One region of the Pelosinus baikalensis genome, then DNA from elsewhere that is predicted to be linked to it. Evidence: riboswitches for the same ligand, from Rfam matches in the RefSeq annotation. Region 1 holds a riboswitch; the other holds the start of a gene.
The links. A riboswitch is a leader RNA that binds a small molecule or an ion and turns the genes downstream of it on or off. The one in region 1 is predicted to bind thiamine pyrophosphate.
Positions count from the first base shown of each region.

Region 2: it holds a riboswitch for thiamine pyrophosphate, as region 1 does, so the genes downstream of both, thiD (bifunctional hydroxymethylpyrimidine kinase/phosphomethylpyrimidine kinase) here and thiS (sulfur carrier protein ThiS) in region 1, are expected to answer to the same signal.

Region 1 is NZ_JAJHJB010000015.1:38,252-45,290, forward strand. Features, by position in the region: gene thiC (phosphomethylpyrimidine synthase ThiC) at 1-791, opposite strand, end outside; gene thiE (thiamine phosphate synthase) at 791-1,441, opposite strand; gene thiH (2-iminoacetate synthase ThiH) at 1,471-2,574, opposite strand; gene LMF89_RS12045 (thiazole synthase) at 2,712-3,503, opposite strand; gene thiS (sulfur carrier protein ThiS) at 3,509-3,709, opposite strand; TPP riboswitch at 3,780-3,882, opposite strand; TPP riboswitch at 3,968-4,068, opposite strand; gene deoD (purine-nucleoside phosphorylase) at 4,116-4,817, opposite strand; gene LMF89_RS12060 (DUF3369 domain-containing protein) at 4,863-6,407, opposite strand; gene LMF89_RS12065 (sensor histidine kinase) at 6,400-7,039, opposite strand, start outside.
Region 2 is NZ_JAJHJB010000025.1:58,157-65,195, reverse strand. Features, by position in the region: gene LMF89_RS16595 (efflux RND transporter permease subunit) at 1-259, shown strand, start outside; TPP riboswitch at 507-617, shown strand; gene thiD (bifunctional hydroxymethylpyrimidine kinase/phosphomethylpyrimidine kinase) at 838-1,647, shown strand; gene cytX (putative hydroxymethylpyrimidine transporter CytX) at 1,637-2,872, shown strand; gene thiM (hydroxyethylthiazole kinase) at 2,836-3,648, shown strand; gene thiE (thiamine phosphate synthase) at 3,641-4,270, shown strand; gene msrB (peptide-methionine (R)-S-oxide reductase MsrB) at 4,445-4,882, shown strand; gene sfsA (DNA/RNA nuclease SfsA) at 4,896-5,582, shown strand; gene LMF89_RS16560 (radical SAM protein) at 5,682-6,578, shown strand; gene LMF89_RS16555 (lipase family protein) at 6,656-7,039, shown strand, end outside.

The DNA.
Region 1 (7,039 bases):
ACAATGACTTGTACATTTTTTGCCCAAGCTCGTTTGGTTAATTCCCCTAATACAATTAATTCGTGGATTTGAGACGCATCTGTTGCATCTTGAGTACATCCAGGCCTGCAGGCATCTCCCAGACTAATCGTAACATCATGTTCAGCACAAATATCTAATACTTTATCGTAGTACTCATAAAAAGGATTTTCCTGATTGTTTAATTCCATCCAGGCAAATAGTAACGAACCACCCCTGGATACAATATTTGTGAGCCTTTTTTCCTGCTTAACTTTCTTTGCTGTTTCACGATTTAGTCCAGCATGAATGGTCATAAAGTCCACGCCATCTTCTGCATGCCTCTTAACCACAGATAAAAATTCTTCCGCAGTAATATGTTTCAGTTCCTTATCCAAAAAACCAACGGCATCATACATGGGAACCGTACCAATCATCGCTGGTGAAAATTCAATTAACCTGCGGCGAAATTCCCGGGTTTTGCCAAAACAGCTTAAATCCATAATCGCGTCTGCTTTTAATTCAATCGCCTTTTTTACTTTACAGATTTCCTGCTCAATATCGCAGCAATCTTCTGACACACCTAAATTAACATTGATTTTTGTACTTAGTCCTTGTCCAACGCCTGCTGGATCAAGTGAAGTATGATTCTTATTCGCAGGTATGGCAATCTTTCCTTGAGCCACTAATTGCAGCAATACAGCGACGTCTACGTTCTCCTTAAGAGCCACCGCGGTCATCTCTTTCGTTACAATGCCTTGTTTCGCTGCATCCATTTGTGTGGTATAAGCCATTATTTTTTCTCCTCCATGCCTTTTATTATTTTTCTGATCCCATTAATCTTTTTGCCAATATCTTGAGCCTGAGTGATTTCTGTTACCATGGCAATACATTTTGCACCACAATGAACAACCTCGATCACATTACTTTCTTTGATTCCTCCAATCGCCACAGAAGGAATGGATATATTATCAACTACATATTTCAAATATTCTAAACCAACTGGATCGCACACGTTTTTCTTGGTGGAGGTTTTAAAAATGGGTCCTACCCCTATGTAATCAGCCCCGGATTTGACTGCGCCTTGTGCTTGCTCCGGCGAATGAGTAGAAATACCAATGATCATTTGATCGCCAACCAGCTGTCGTACAGCTTCTAAGGGAAAATCATCTTGGCCAATATGTACTCCATCAGCCTGTACCATCATAGCCAAATCAATATCATCATTTACAATGAACATAACGCCAGCCTCTTTGGTTAGTTCCCGTATGATCTTGCATTCTTCATACTTTTTTTTCATATCCTTGTCTTTTTCACGATATTGAATTACCTTGATGCCCGCAGCAATCCATTGTTTTACGATCTCAACATTGCTGCGCCCTAAAGAATAGTCTTCTGCTGTAATACAATATAAATCAGTAGGTAAAGGATTCTTCCGGTTCATACCACTCACTCCCCCCTTTTGTTTCTTCGTCATATAGCTTGCCAATCTTTAAACACAGGCTGATATCCTAATTGCAGGATCGCATCTGACATTTCTTTTACATTGCGAGTGTCAGAGACAGCAAACTGACCAGAGTTTTCCTGGCTATCAATATGCCCCCCTACGGCCGTCTGTACACCGGCAGACATTTTGGTAATACCTAATTTAATCGCGTGATTGCGGAATTCTGCATTTTCTCTGGTAGAAAGAGGCATACCCGCCCTTGGCATAAACAAGCGAAAAGCCGTCATAAATTGCACGATGCTTTTATCATTTACACTATTTCCCGTCTCGCAGTTCCCCATAGTAGGACGTATGCGAGGCAAGGAAATACTCACTTCGACACCCGGATATTTATTTTGCAAATAATTAGCATGCAGTCCTGTAAAAAAACCATCCCTCCGCCAATCATCAAGACCTAATAAAGCACCAATATTAACCGCTCGCATACCAGCCTTACAAGCTCGCTCCGGTGCATCTAAACGGTAACGATAGTCCTTCTTAGGACCTTTTACATGAAGACGATCATACAGAATCGGATTATATGTTTCCTGGTACATCGTCATGCTTTCTACCCCTGCTTCCATTAATTGAGCGTATTCTTCTTCTTCCATCGCATAGACTTCGATCGCAATGGATGAAAAATAGCGCTTTAAGATTGCCACACACTCTTTCATGTAAGGAACACCCGCAATGGCAGGAGCATCACCTGTAAGAATTAGAATGTGCTGAATCCCTGAAGCTGCAACCGTTTGCGCTTCTTTTTCCACTTCTTCCATGGTCAATTGCTTACGAGTAAAGGCATTGGTTACGTTAAAGCCACAATACGTACATTTATTCGTGCAGTAATCTGACAAATACATTGGCGTATAGAGTAAAATGACACGTCCAAAGTTCTGTACCGTCAATTGATTCGCTTTTTGTGCCATCCATTCCAAATAATCTTCTGCTTTAGGTGACAGTAAGGCTAGAAAATCCCTTGGGGTCAATCTGTCTTTTCCAATAATCCTTTCAATGTCTGCAGAAGTTGTATGCTGAAAGACTTCTTCCATATCTGCTTCTGAATACTGTAAATACTCGTCATAAAAACTCATATTCTCCCCTCCCCTAATTATGTGTATTCTCTCGGAGAAGAACTATCTATAGCCATAAACAGGCAAAGGACGAACATAACTATAAGCGTAGGTTAAGTAGCAGGCTGAAGCGTTAGTTATGTTTATCCTTTGTCGTCCTAAATAGGATTTTCCGAGATACTACTATGTAAAAATCCTGTAAGAGGTGATGATGAACTAGCATACTTCTCAGAACGTCCCAGTCCTGCCAAATACGCTTTTCGTCCAGCAGCTACAGCCATGCCAAATGCCTCCGCCATTAATTCTGGCTGGTTGGCACTGGCAATAGCAGTATTTAACAAACAAGCTGCTGCTCCCATTTCCATAGCCTCACAGGCATCCGAAGGCTTACCAATACCTGCATCAACAATTACAGGCAAAGCAATTTCCTCTATCAGAATTCTCAGAAGTTCCTTGGTTTTTAATCCTCGATTACTGCCAATCGGCGCACCCAGGGGCATAACTGCCGCTGCACCAACTTCAACTAGTTGCTTAGCCACCATTAAATCCGGACTGATATAAGGTAATACAACGAACCCTTCTCCTGCTAGAACTTCTGTGGCCTTAATGGTTTCGTAACCATCGGGCAGCAAATATTTATTATCCGAAATGACTTCTATTTTAATCCAATTACCACACCCCGCCGCTTTTGCTAAGCGAGCGATCCGTATTGCTTCTTGGGCATTTCTGGCCCCAGAAGTATTAGGTAATAGCTGCATGCCGGAAGGAATATGATCCATCACATTCCCCGTAGGAGAATTAAAATCAATCCTGCGTAACGCCACTGTTATAACCTCTGAGCCAGATTTTTTAACAATCTCAGGAATCAGCGTATCTGCTGAATACTTACCTGTACCAATAAATAAACGACTCTGCAGGCTTCTACCGCCAATTACTAATTGATCCATTATTTTAATCAACCTCCGCCAACAAATTTCAATACTTCTAAACGATCTTTATCTTGCAGAATAATCATATTCCATTCTTGCTTTTTTACAATTACCTCATTATATTCTACAATAATTGTTTCAAGATCCAGTTCCTTAGAAAGCAAAAACTCCCACAAATTCATCTCCTTATCTACATTCGCAACTGTTCCATTTAACACTACCTCCACCCCATTCACCTCCTCAATATAATAAAAAAGCCTATCCAAAGAGGATAAGCTTTTATCAATATTTATATAAAATATATAAAAACAGCTTCCCTACGTTGGTACTAACCACATCAGGTTCAAAGGGTCAGGAATTTTTATTCCCGCTCTGCCAAACGGCTCCCCCAGCCAATTATTCAATTGTTTTCGAATCGTATTATACTGATTTATTTCTAAATAAAAAAGCTTATCCCCAAAAAGGATAAGCTTATATCAATTGCTATAAATATAAAGCAGCTTCCCTACGTTGGTACTAACCACATCAGGTTCAAAGGGTCAGGAATTTCTTCCCGCTCTGCCAAACGGCTCCCCTAGCATTATTATTCGATTGACTAAAGTATAATACAGGTACCTCTAATATGCAATGTTTTTATTCTGCCATCGAAAGAGCAATTTTCATCATTTGCGTAAAAGTGGTTTGACGTTCTGCTGCCGATGTAGCCTCACCTGTTACTAAGCTATCGCTCACTGTAACAATGGTCAAAGCACTTACACCATGTTTGGCAGCTAAGGTATATAACCCTGCCGTCTCCATTTCTACTGCCAAAACACCGAATTTCATCCAGCGTTTCCAATCTTCAGGGTCATCATGATAAAACGTATCGGTTGTTAACACATTCCCCACTTTTGCTTCAATCCCTAAACTCGCAGCAACATCGTATGCTTTTTTTAATAGCTGAAAGCTGGCAGTCGGTGCATAGGTCATACCTGCAAAACGTTGAAGATTAATATTGGAATCGTGAGATGCTGCCATAGCCAAAACAACATCTTTGATCTTTACGTGTTCTTGCAGCGAACCACAAGTACCAATACGAATAATATTTTTCACATCATAACTTGTCATTAGTTCACTAGCATAAATCGATATGGAAGGGATTCCCATTCCCGAACCTTGCACTGAAACTTTTTTCCCATTATAAAATCCAGTGTATCCATACATGCCCCGAACCTCATTATAGCAAACTGCATCTTCTAAAAAGTTCTCAGCAATAAATTTAGCCCTTAGAGGATCACCAGGCATTAGCACCGTACTGGCAATTTCACCTTTTTTTGCATTAATATGTAGACTCATGTTGTATTTCAACCTCCATTTATTTAAGTATTATTCTGCCTATTTTTAAACACTTGTATGATGAAAATCATCTGCAAATTTTTCCTGCACCTGCAAGAATTCATCTAAATTGCTAAAAAGCAACTCTACCAATTCAGGATCAAACTGCCCTCCTTTAGCTTCCTGGAAATAAGATAATACATCTTCCAATGGCCAAGCTTTCTTATATACCCGGTTACAGCTCAGCGCATCAAACACATCCGCTACGGCTGTTATTCTAGCAAAAATATGAATCTCATTACCTTGTAATCCAGAAGAATATCCTGTTCCATCATATCGCTCATGATGTTCTTTTGCAATAATAGCCGCTGCCTGCAACATATGCAAATGGGACCCCTTTAACATATCATATCCAATATTAGCATGAAGCTTAATAATTTCAAACTCTTTCGGCGTTAATTTCCCTGGTTTATTTAAGATTTCATCAGGTATACCCAATTTGCCGATATCATGCATGGGAGCAGCTAAGTGAAGGGTATTTACATCTTTTTCTGACAACCCGTATTTCATTGCTAAAAGACGAGCATATTCTGCTACACGCCGTACATGATTGCCCGTTTCTTTGGATCTTGTTTCTGCCACCTCCGCCAAACGAAAGAAAACTTCCCGCTGCGTATCATACATCTCTAAATGCAGTTTTAAATTTTCAAAAGCAGATGAAACATTCAGACAAAAAACATCTAATAGGCGTCGGTCCAGATCGCTAAGTCTTTGATCGCCTTCCATGTAAATCAAATATACATGTTCATCAGCACTTTGCCAATATAAGATAAAATAATCTTCTAAGAATATACTTTGTTTTGCCGCCAGGACATAGTCCAGCTTGTCATGTATATCTTGAGAAAGCTTCTCATAATTTTGTATGTGAAAATCACCAGTTGCTGCCAATACTTTAATTTCACCATCCTTTTTACGGGTAGCAGCAAAGCTGGATACTTTCAAATACAAACTATTTTTGTTTAGCCTTAACATAGCAATCAGCTGCATTAATACGCCAGTTGCAAAATTCTGCATCGATTGCATGCGGAAAATTTCCGGTGAAGACTCAATAATCTTTTCTAAACCTCTTTTATTCATGGCAATTGTCAACAAATCTCGATGGGAACGCAAAGCAGAAATCAAAGTTGTCAGCAGCTTTTGCGCTGTCAGCTCTGTCTTTTCTTTATAATCATTAATATCATATTCTACAATGACTCTTGCCTCCGGGGCTTCCCCTGGCTGCCCTGTACGTAATACAATCCGAACTAGGTTATTGCCCATCACTTCCCGAATATACTTCACCAGCTGCAAACCAGCATCCGCCCTTTCCATAACTACATCTAATAAAATAAGGGCAATATCTTCATGCTTAAGTAATACTTCCTTCGCCTCACTGGCAGAGTAAACGCTGAGCAGCTCAATCTTTTTTCCTTCAAAAACAAAATCATTTAATACGAGCTTCGTAACAATATGCACTTCTTCTTCATCATCAACAATTAAAACCTTTATCTTATCAACTATCTTTGGCTCTACTACATCGGTTTCATCTGCAAATAATAATTCATCATACATGATTCGTTTCTCCTTTTCCTTGGATACGTTCAGGAAGCTTTACTGTAAACACAGTACCAACCCCTAACTGACTGGCACATTCAATCGTACCCTCCATTTTAAAAACAACCAAGTTGTATACGATATGCATACCAAGACCAGTACCGCCAGTACCTCGACGAGTGGTGAAAAAAGGATCAAATATCTTCTTCTGCACCTCCGGTGCCATCCCTTTTCCATCATCTGCATAGGTTAAGGTGATGATCCCAGCTGAGTAAGAAATTCCAATGGTAATCGTGCCAGCATCATCTGGCTCGTAAGCATGCATGATAGAGTTATTTAACATATTCGAAATGATTTGCCAAAAAGCCCCGGGATACCAATAGACTTTAATTGCCTCTGGACAATTCACATTTACCTTGTGATGGGTCTTTTTTAATTGCGGTCTCAAACTTACCAATACATCTTGTATGTATTCTTCCAATTGAAAACTGCGTCGTTCTTCCACCAATTGATCAACTGCCACTTTTTTGAAACTGCGGATTAATTCAGCAGCCCGTTCCAGATTCGTAAAAATAATCTTACTTACATGATTCGAAGACTCTAAATACATTTGTAAATCTGTTTTTTTCATCTGTCCATCTGAAAATTTC
Region 2 (7,039 bases), on a different contig from region 1:
TATTGAGGCAGCTAAATTACGGTTACGTCCTATCATAATGACGTCATTAGCTTTCATTATTGGATGTTTGCCTCTTGTAGTTGCTACAGGTGCTGGTGCTGGTGCTAGAAATTCTATGGGAACGGCAGTTGTTGGCGGCATGCTGGCAGCGACAATCCTGGGAATATTCTTAATCCCTGTACTGTTTGTCCTGATTGAACAGGGTGTGGGTTCCATTAAAAAATTAAAGAAGCATAAAAAAGAGATTGATGTTTCTTAATGTTGAAGGTCTTGCAAAATAGATAGCAGTGAAAATGAACCCACTTTTTATAAGTGGGTTTATTTTCTTAACTGGACAGGAATACAATATTAAATGAGGAAGAGGTTCTTTCATGATTAAAAGAGCCTAGAAGGCCTGCGAGTCAGACTGATATTTGGCAGCAAATTTGCAAATTATAAGCCAAACGGTAAAATCCTTTGGTTGAAAAGATAGGTAAGATATGTTACGATGAGCCTGGAAAAGAATAATTCATGTCAAGGGGAGCTGGAGGAGCCGGCTGAGAGATAGATCTGAAATCTATGACCCTTTTTAACCTGATCTGGGTAATGCCAGCGGAGGGATGAGCTATAGAGTCTTTGTATGCTAAAGCGCATCCTTATGGATGTGCTTTTTTATTATGATCAGGAGCAGTTAAAAAAACAATGAAACACGAAGATGCGAAGACTCGGTCAAAAAGATATAAACAGACCCTTCGTGTTCTTTGTACTTCTTCGTGACCTTCGCAGTTCAAAATGTTTTTTGTTATAGTCGCAAGAACTCGCAGCATTTTTCTTATTTATAATAGAGGGGGAACTTATATGAAGAAGGTACTAACGATAGCTGGTTCTGATTCAAGTGGCGGGGCTGGTATTCAAGCAGATTTAAAGGCTTTTTCGGCACATGGGGTATTTGGTATGAGTGTGATTACAGCAGTGACAGCGCAAAATACACAAGGCGTATTTGCTGTACAGGATATTGATATAGCTGTGATTGATAAACAGATCGAAGCTATTTTTGATGACATTACAGTAGATGCTGTTAAAATTGGCATGGTTTCTCGTACGGAAACGATTAAAGCCATAGCAAATGGTCTTAAAAAATATAATGCCCAGAACATTGTCGTAGATCCTGTAATGATATCGAAAAGCGGTTACTATTTGTTGCAGCCCGAGGCGGTAGAGGCATTGATCTCTTACCTACTACCCTTAGCATCGGTTGTAACGCCCAACATTCCCGAGGCAGAGGAAATCAGTGGGCTAAGGATTCATAGCTTGAAGGATATGGAAGAAGCTGCTAAATTCATTCATCAATTAGGACCGAAGTATGTACTGCTAAAGGGCGGACATCGGGAAGATGATGCTACCGATATTTTATTTGATGGAGAAAGTTATCAATATTTGAGTACACCTCGAATTGCTACGCAAAATACCCATGGCACAGGCTGCACCTTGTCAGCTGCAATTGCTGCCAATTTGGCTAGGGGGTATTCTGCGCAAGAGGCAGTTTCTAGGGGGAAGGAATATATTCACACGGCGATTGAACACTCCTTTGCTATTGGCAAAGGTGTTGGTCCTGTTCATCATTTTTATAATTTATATAAAGGCGCAGGTATGTTAAATGACGAATGAAACAAGTAATAATGCATTAGGTTTTAATCACTTTTTATTTTTATGGTTTGGTGCGGCAATATCCATTGCTGAAATCTTAACAGGAGGGTTATTAGCTCCTCTTGGCTTTCAAAGCGGAGTAATAGCCATTGTGATTGGTCATGTGGTTGGTGTAATTATTTTGGTGCTGGGCGGTATCATTGGTACCCAGGAAAGGATACCAGCTATCGTCTCTACTCGTATTTCTTTTGGCGTATATGGATCTTATTTATTTTCAGTGTTAAATGTGCTGCAGCTTGTAGGGTGGACAGCAGTTATGATTATTGCTGCAGCCCGGTCAGCTAATGAAATCAGCAAAATGCTGTGGGGAATGGATCAGCTCTCTCTTTGGAGCATGGGGATTGGCGGCTTAGTTCTTCTGTGGATCGCTCTTGGTAGAGAGGGCGGCTTAAAGAAAGTGAATATGTTAGCCGTGTTTTTGTTGTTTGGTATTACGGTACTATTGAGCAATGTAGTATTTAAAGATAGTACCGCTTTAAGTGCACCGCCTATTGGAGGAATGTCTTTTGGTGAGGCATTAGAATTGAGTGTTATTATGCCATTGTCCTGGCTGCCGCTGATTGCTGACTATACACGCTTTGCTAAAAGCAGAACAAGTGCAGCTTTGGGCAGCGGGCTAGGTTATTTTATAGGTAGCTGCTGGATGTATCTGATTGGCTTAGGCGCTGCTATTATAGCAGGTAATCCCAAACCTTCTACCATGATGCTGGCCGCTAATTTAGGATTATCAGCTCTAGGCATTATTGTGCTGGCAACAGTAACAACTACTTTTTTAGATGCTTATTCTGCTGGTGTTAGTTTCGCTAATATTTTTCCGAAGCTAGATGAGAAAAGAATTGCTTTAGTTATGACGGTGATTGGCACGGGGATTGCTTTGTGGGTGAATATTGAGCAGTATGAAAATTTCCTCCTTGCCATTGGATCTGTTTTTGCTCCATTATTTGCGGTACTATTAACTGAGTATTTTATTATTAAAAATAGGCAATTGCGTCCGGAACTTCTTGTAAATTGGAGTGCCCTAGCAGTTTGGGCCTTAGGGGTTATTATGTATCATCAGTTTATTACCATGGAGTTTGTACTGGGAGCAACCATACCGGTCCTACTCTTTACGTCACTACTTTATAAAATCATTTGGGGGTATACAAAAGAATGGAAATCCTGCAAAAAATATCCGACAGCCTCATAACTGTAAAAAACAAAAAGCCTCTGGTACATCATATTACGAACTATGTGACAGTGAACGATTGTGCCAATATAACTCTGGCTATTGGTGCTTCTCCTGTTATGGCAGATGATATAGGAGAAGTAGAAGAAATGGTTTCCTTTGCTTCTTCTTTGGTATTAAATATAGGAACTTTAAATTCGCGGAGTATTGAGTCCATGCTGGCGGTTGGCAAAAAGGCGAAAGAACGAGGGATTCCCATTGTTTTTGATCCCGTGGGAGTGGGAGCAACCAGTCTTCGAACTGCCACTGCCAAGCGAATCATAGAAGAAGTGGGGCCGTCGGTCATTCGTGGCAATATGTCGGAAATGAAGATTTTGGCTGGCTTGGATGCGCAGATTAAGGGTGTTGATTCGACTGCTGATGAAGAAGATGGAATAACAGTAGCCAAACTGCTTTCTAAAAAGCTTAACTGTGTAATTGCGATTACCGGAAAGCAAGATATTATTGCTCAGGGAGATCAAGTTTGCTTGATTAATAATGGTCATCCTATTTTATCTCAAGTTACAGGTACAGGATGTATGGCTACATCATTGGTTGCTTCTTTTTGTGGAGCAACTGAGGAGTGGTTTGTGGGAGCGGCAGCAGGCATTATGACCATGGGCTTAGCCGGGGAATTGGCACAGCAGTCTTTGCAGGCAGGAGAAGGAATCGGTACTTTTCGGATGCGGCTGTTTGATGCCGTGTGGGCTATGACACCTGAGCTTATGAAGAAAGGCGGTGTCATTTCCAATGGATAAAAAAGCAGTTGATTACTCCTTATATTTAGTAACGGATCGAGAGTTACTGGGGAATAAGGATTTAGCGGCAACAGTGGAAGAGGCTATTAAAGGAGGTGCTACTTTAGTACAGATTCGTGAGAAGAATGTGTCTACTTTAGATTTTTTTGAGTTAGCCTTGGTGTTAAAACATATTACTGGAAAATATAAGGTCCCTTTCATAATCAATGACCGGATCGATATTGCTTTAGCGATTGATGCTGACGGTGTACATATTGGACAAGAAGATATGCCTTTAGCAGTAGCACGAAAATTACTTGGTCCTACTAAAATCATTGGTGTATCAGCCTCCACTTTGGAAGAGGCTGTGAAAGCCCAAGATGAAGGGGCGGACTATTTAGGAGTCGGCGCCGTATTTCCTACCAGGACAAAAAGCGATGCTGATCATGTGAGTATAGCAGCTTTTAGGAGAATAAAAGAGGGAGTCTCGGTACCTGTTGTTGCCATTGGCGGCATTGAAAAGAATAATATTCAACATGTGATGGAGGCTGGCGCGGATGGAGCAGCCGTTGTATCAGCGATTATTGCTTCTGCTGATCCTTATCAAGCAGCGTGTAACCTTCGCCACATTATAAAAAAATAAGAACACAACACGATAGTCCTGCAACAGTTTATTATAAAGACGTTGCGGGACTTTTTGTTTAAAAACAAGGGTTGTGTAGTTCCTGATAGTATGGTATAAAAGACATAGGTTAATCTCATTGAATAAGGGCAGGCTATAGGAAAGACGAGCATTTGAAAAAGAGGAGTGTTATGAATGAAAGATAAGGAAGAACTAAAGCGTACACTCACTAAAATTCAATATGAGGTAACACAAAATCAGGCAACAGAACCTGCTTTTCAAAATGAATTTTGGGATCATACCCAGGCTGGTATTTATGTGGATGTTGTATCGGGAGAACCTTTGTTTACTTCTTTAGATAAATTTGATTCTGGCTGTGGATGGCCTAGTTTTACTAAGCCTATTATGGAAGAGGTCATCAAGGAGAAACAGGATATCAGTCATTTCATGATTCGTACAGAAGTGCGCAGTAAAACAGGGGATTCTCACTTAGGGCATGTATTTAATGATGGTCCTGCACCCTGTAAATTACGCTATTGTATTAATTCGGCAGCACTGCGTTTTATCCCTAAAGAAGACTTAGAAAAAGCAGGATATGGACAGTTTGTTCCGTTGTTTAATAAGGAGAAATAAATGGCAGGTATTCATGAAATATAGTCATATCGTACAAGGTATTTTTATAAAGCGTGTCAATCGATTTATTGCCCATGTATTAGTTGACGGAATCGAAGAAGTGGTTCATGTCAAAAATACAGGCAGATGTCGGGAACTTTTTATTGCTGGAAGGATCGTGATACTGGAGCGAGCCAAAAATCCAGAGCGAAAAACCAGATTTTCGATCATTGGCATCTACAAAGAGGATTGTTTGATTAATATTGACTCGCAAGTACCCAACTCTGTTGTTTTTGAAGCATTGCTGGCTAAAGGTATTTCGGAAATCACAAACATTAATATGGTGAAAAGAGAAGTAACCTATGGAAAGTCTAGATTTGATCTTTATTTTGAGTCAGCCGATTGCCGAGGATTTATTGAAGTGAAAGGCGTCACCTTAGAAGAGGATGGTCTGGTAATGTTTCCTGATGCTCCTACGTTGCGAGGGACTAAACACGTGCTTGAAATGATGAAAGCAGTGGAGGAAGGTTATAAGGGGTACATTTTCTTCCTGGTCCAGATGAAAGGGGTAAAAAGTTTTAGCCCTAACAGTAAAACTGATCCGGGTTTTGCCGCAGCCTTACGACTTGCTGCTCAAAAAGGCGTCATACTGCTGGCATATGACTCCTTAGTCAGTGAGGATGAAATTGTAATCGGGGATAGAGTGGAGATTGTACTGTGATTTTTACGAACCACAAAAGCACAATGATAAAACCCTTTGTGTACTTTGCGTCTTTGTGGTTCGATTCGTTTTAGCTGTTTTTATTAGGGAGGAAAGTGTATGTATTTTGATACTGCCGGGGGGCCTGTGTTTCGTCCGCCTAGCGAGGCGGAAAGTTTTATTTTAAGAGTAACCATTGGGTGTTCTCATAATCGCTGTACCTATTGCAATATGTACAGAAGTATTGATTTTCGCATGCGAACGATGGATGAAATTATGGCGCAAATTAACCATGCCAAACAATATAAGGATTTTATTCGCCGTATCTTCTTAGCAGATGGTAATGCTCTTGTTTTGTCAACGGAGACACTCTTGGAGATTTTAAGAGTACTGAAAGAGCGTTTTCCAAAACTGCGCAGAGTATCCTGTTATGCAGGGCCCAATGATATTTTACGAAAAACACCAGAAGAACTACAAAACTTATCAAAAGCAGGATTAAAACTGGTGTATTATGGAATGGAGTCGGGTGATGACGAAGTACTGCGTCATGTGAATAAAGGGGTTACCGCACAGCAATCTATCGAGGCAGGGCAGAAGGTGGTGGCTGCCGGCATAAAATTATCCCTAATGGTAATCATTGGCCTTGGAGGGAAGGCAGGTTCTGGGCAGCACGCCTATCACACTGCTCAGGCAGTAAATGCCATTCGTCCTACAATGCTTAGTGCTTTAACGTTGATGATGTACCGGGGAAGTGAGCTGCGTGCTGAATACGAACGCGGGGATTTTGAAATATTATCGCCGACTGAAATAATGGGAGAATTATATGAACTGATTCACGCTATTGATTTACCTTATGAATCACATTGTTTGTTCCGCAGCAATCATATATCCAACTATGTAGCTTTAGCAGGTACGTTGCCTCAAGATAAGGAAAAATTGCTGTCTGACAGCAAGAAGGCAATCGAGCATTTGTCTACTATGACGGATTGGGACCCCTATAATAATGTTGAACAATAGGCAATTCATCTGTATTGCCTATTGTTACCAAATATGGAGGGAGGCTAGGAGTAGTGGGAGATGGTATTTTGAAAAAAATGATAAATTATATATATGTAATCACTATGATACTGCTGCTTTCTCAGCCTGTCATTGGCAGTGCAGGAGCATTGGAAGAATATGAAGAGGCCAGGAACCTATATTTAGCTGCTGTTGCCTGTACGGCTGCATATAGTGATCGAGAAGGAAATATTGCCAGGGATGCCCTGGAACAAAATGGCTGGAAAATGCAGTCGTATAGAGAAAAAAGTGATCAAGCAGATGTTAGGTTCTTGGTAGCTAGAAAACAGCAAGGGGATACAGTGCCTTCTTATTTGCTTTCTGTAGTGGGAACTGAAAATGTAAAGGATCTTAAAGTTGATTTACGTGTGAGTAAGGTTTATTTTTCTGGGAAAACCCTCGAAGAATTCACCGCTAATTCC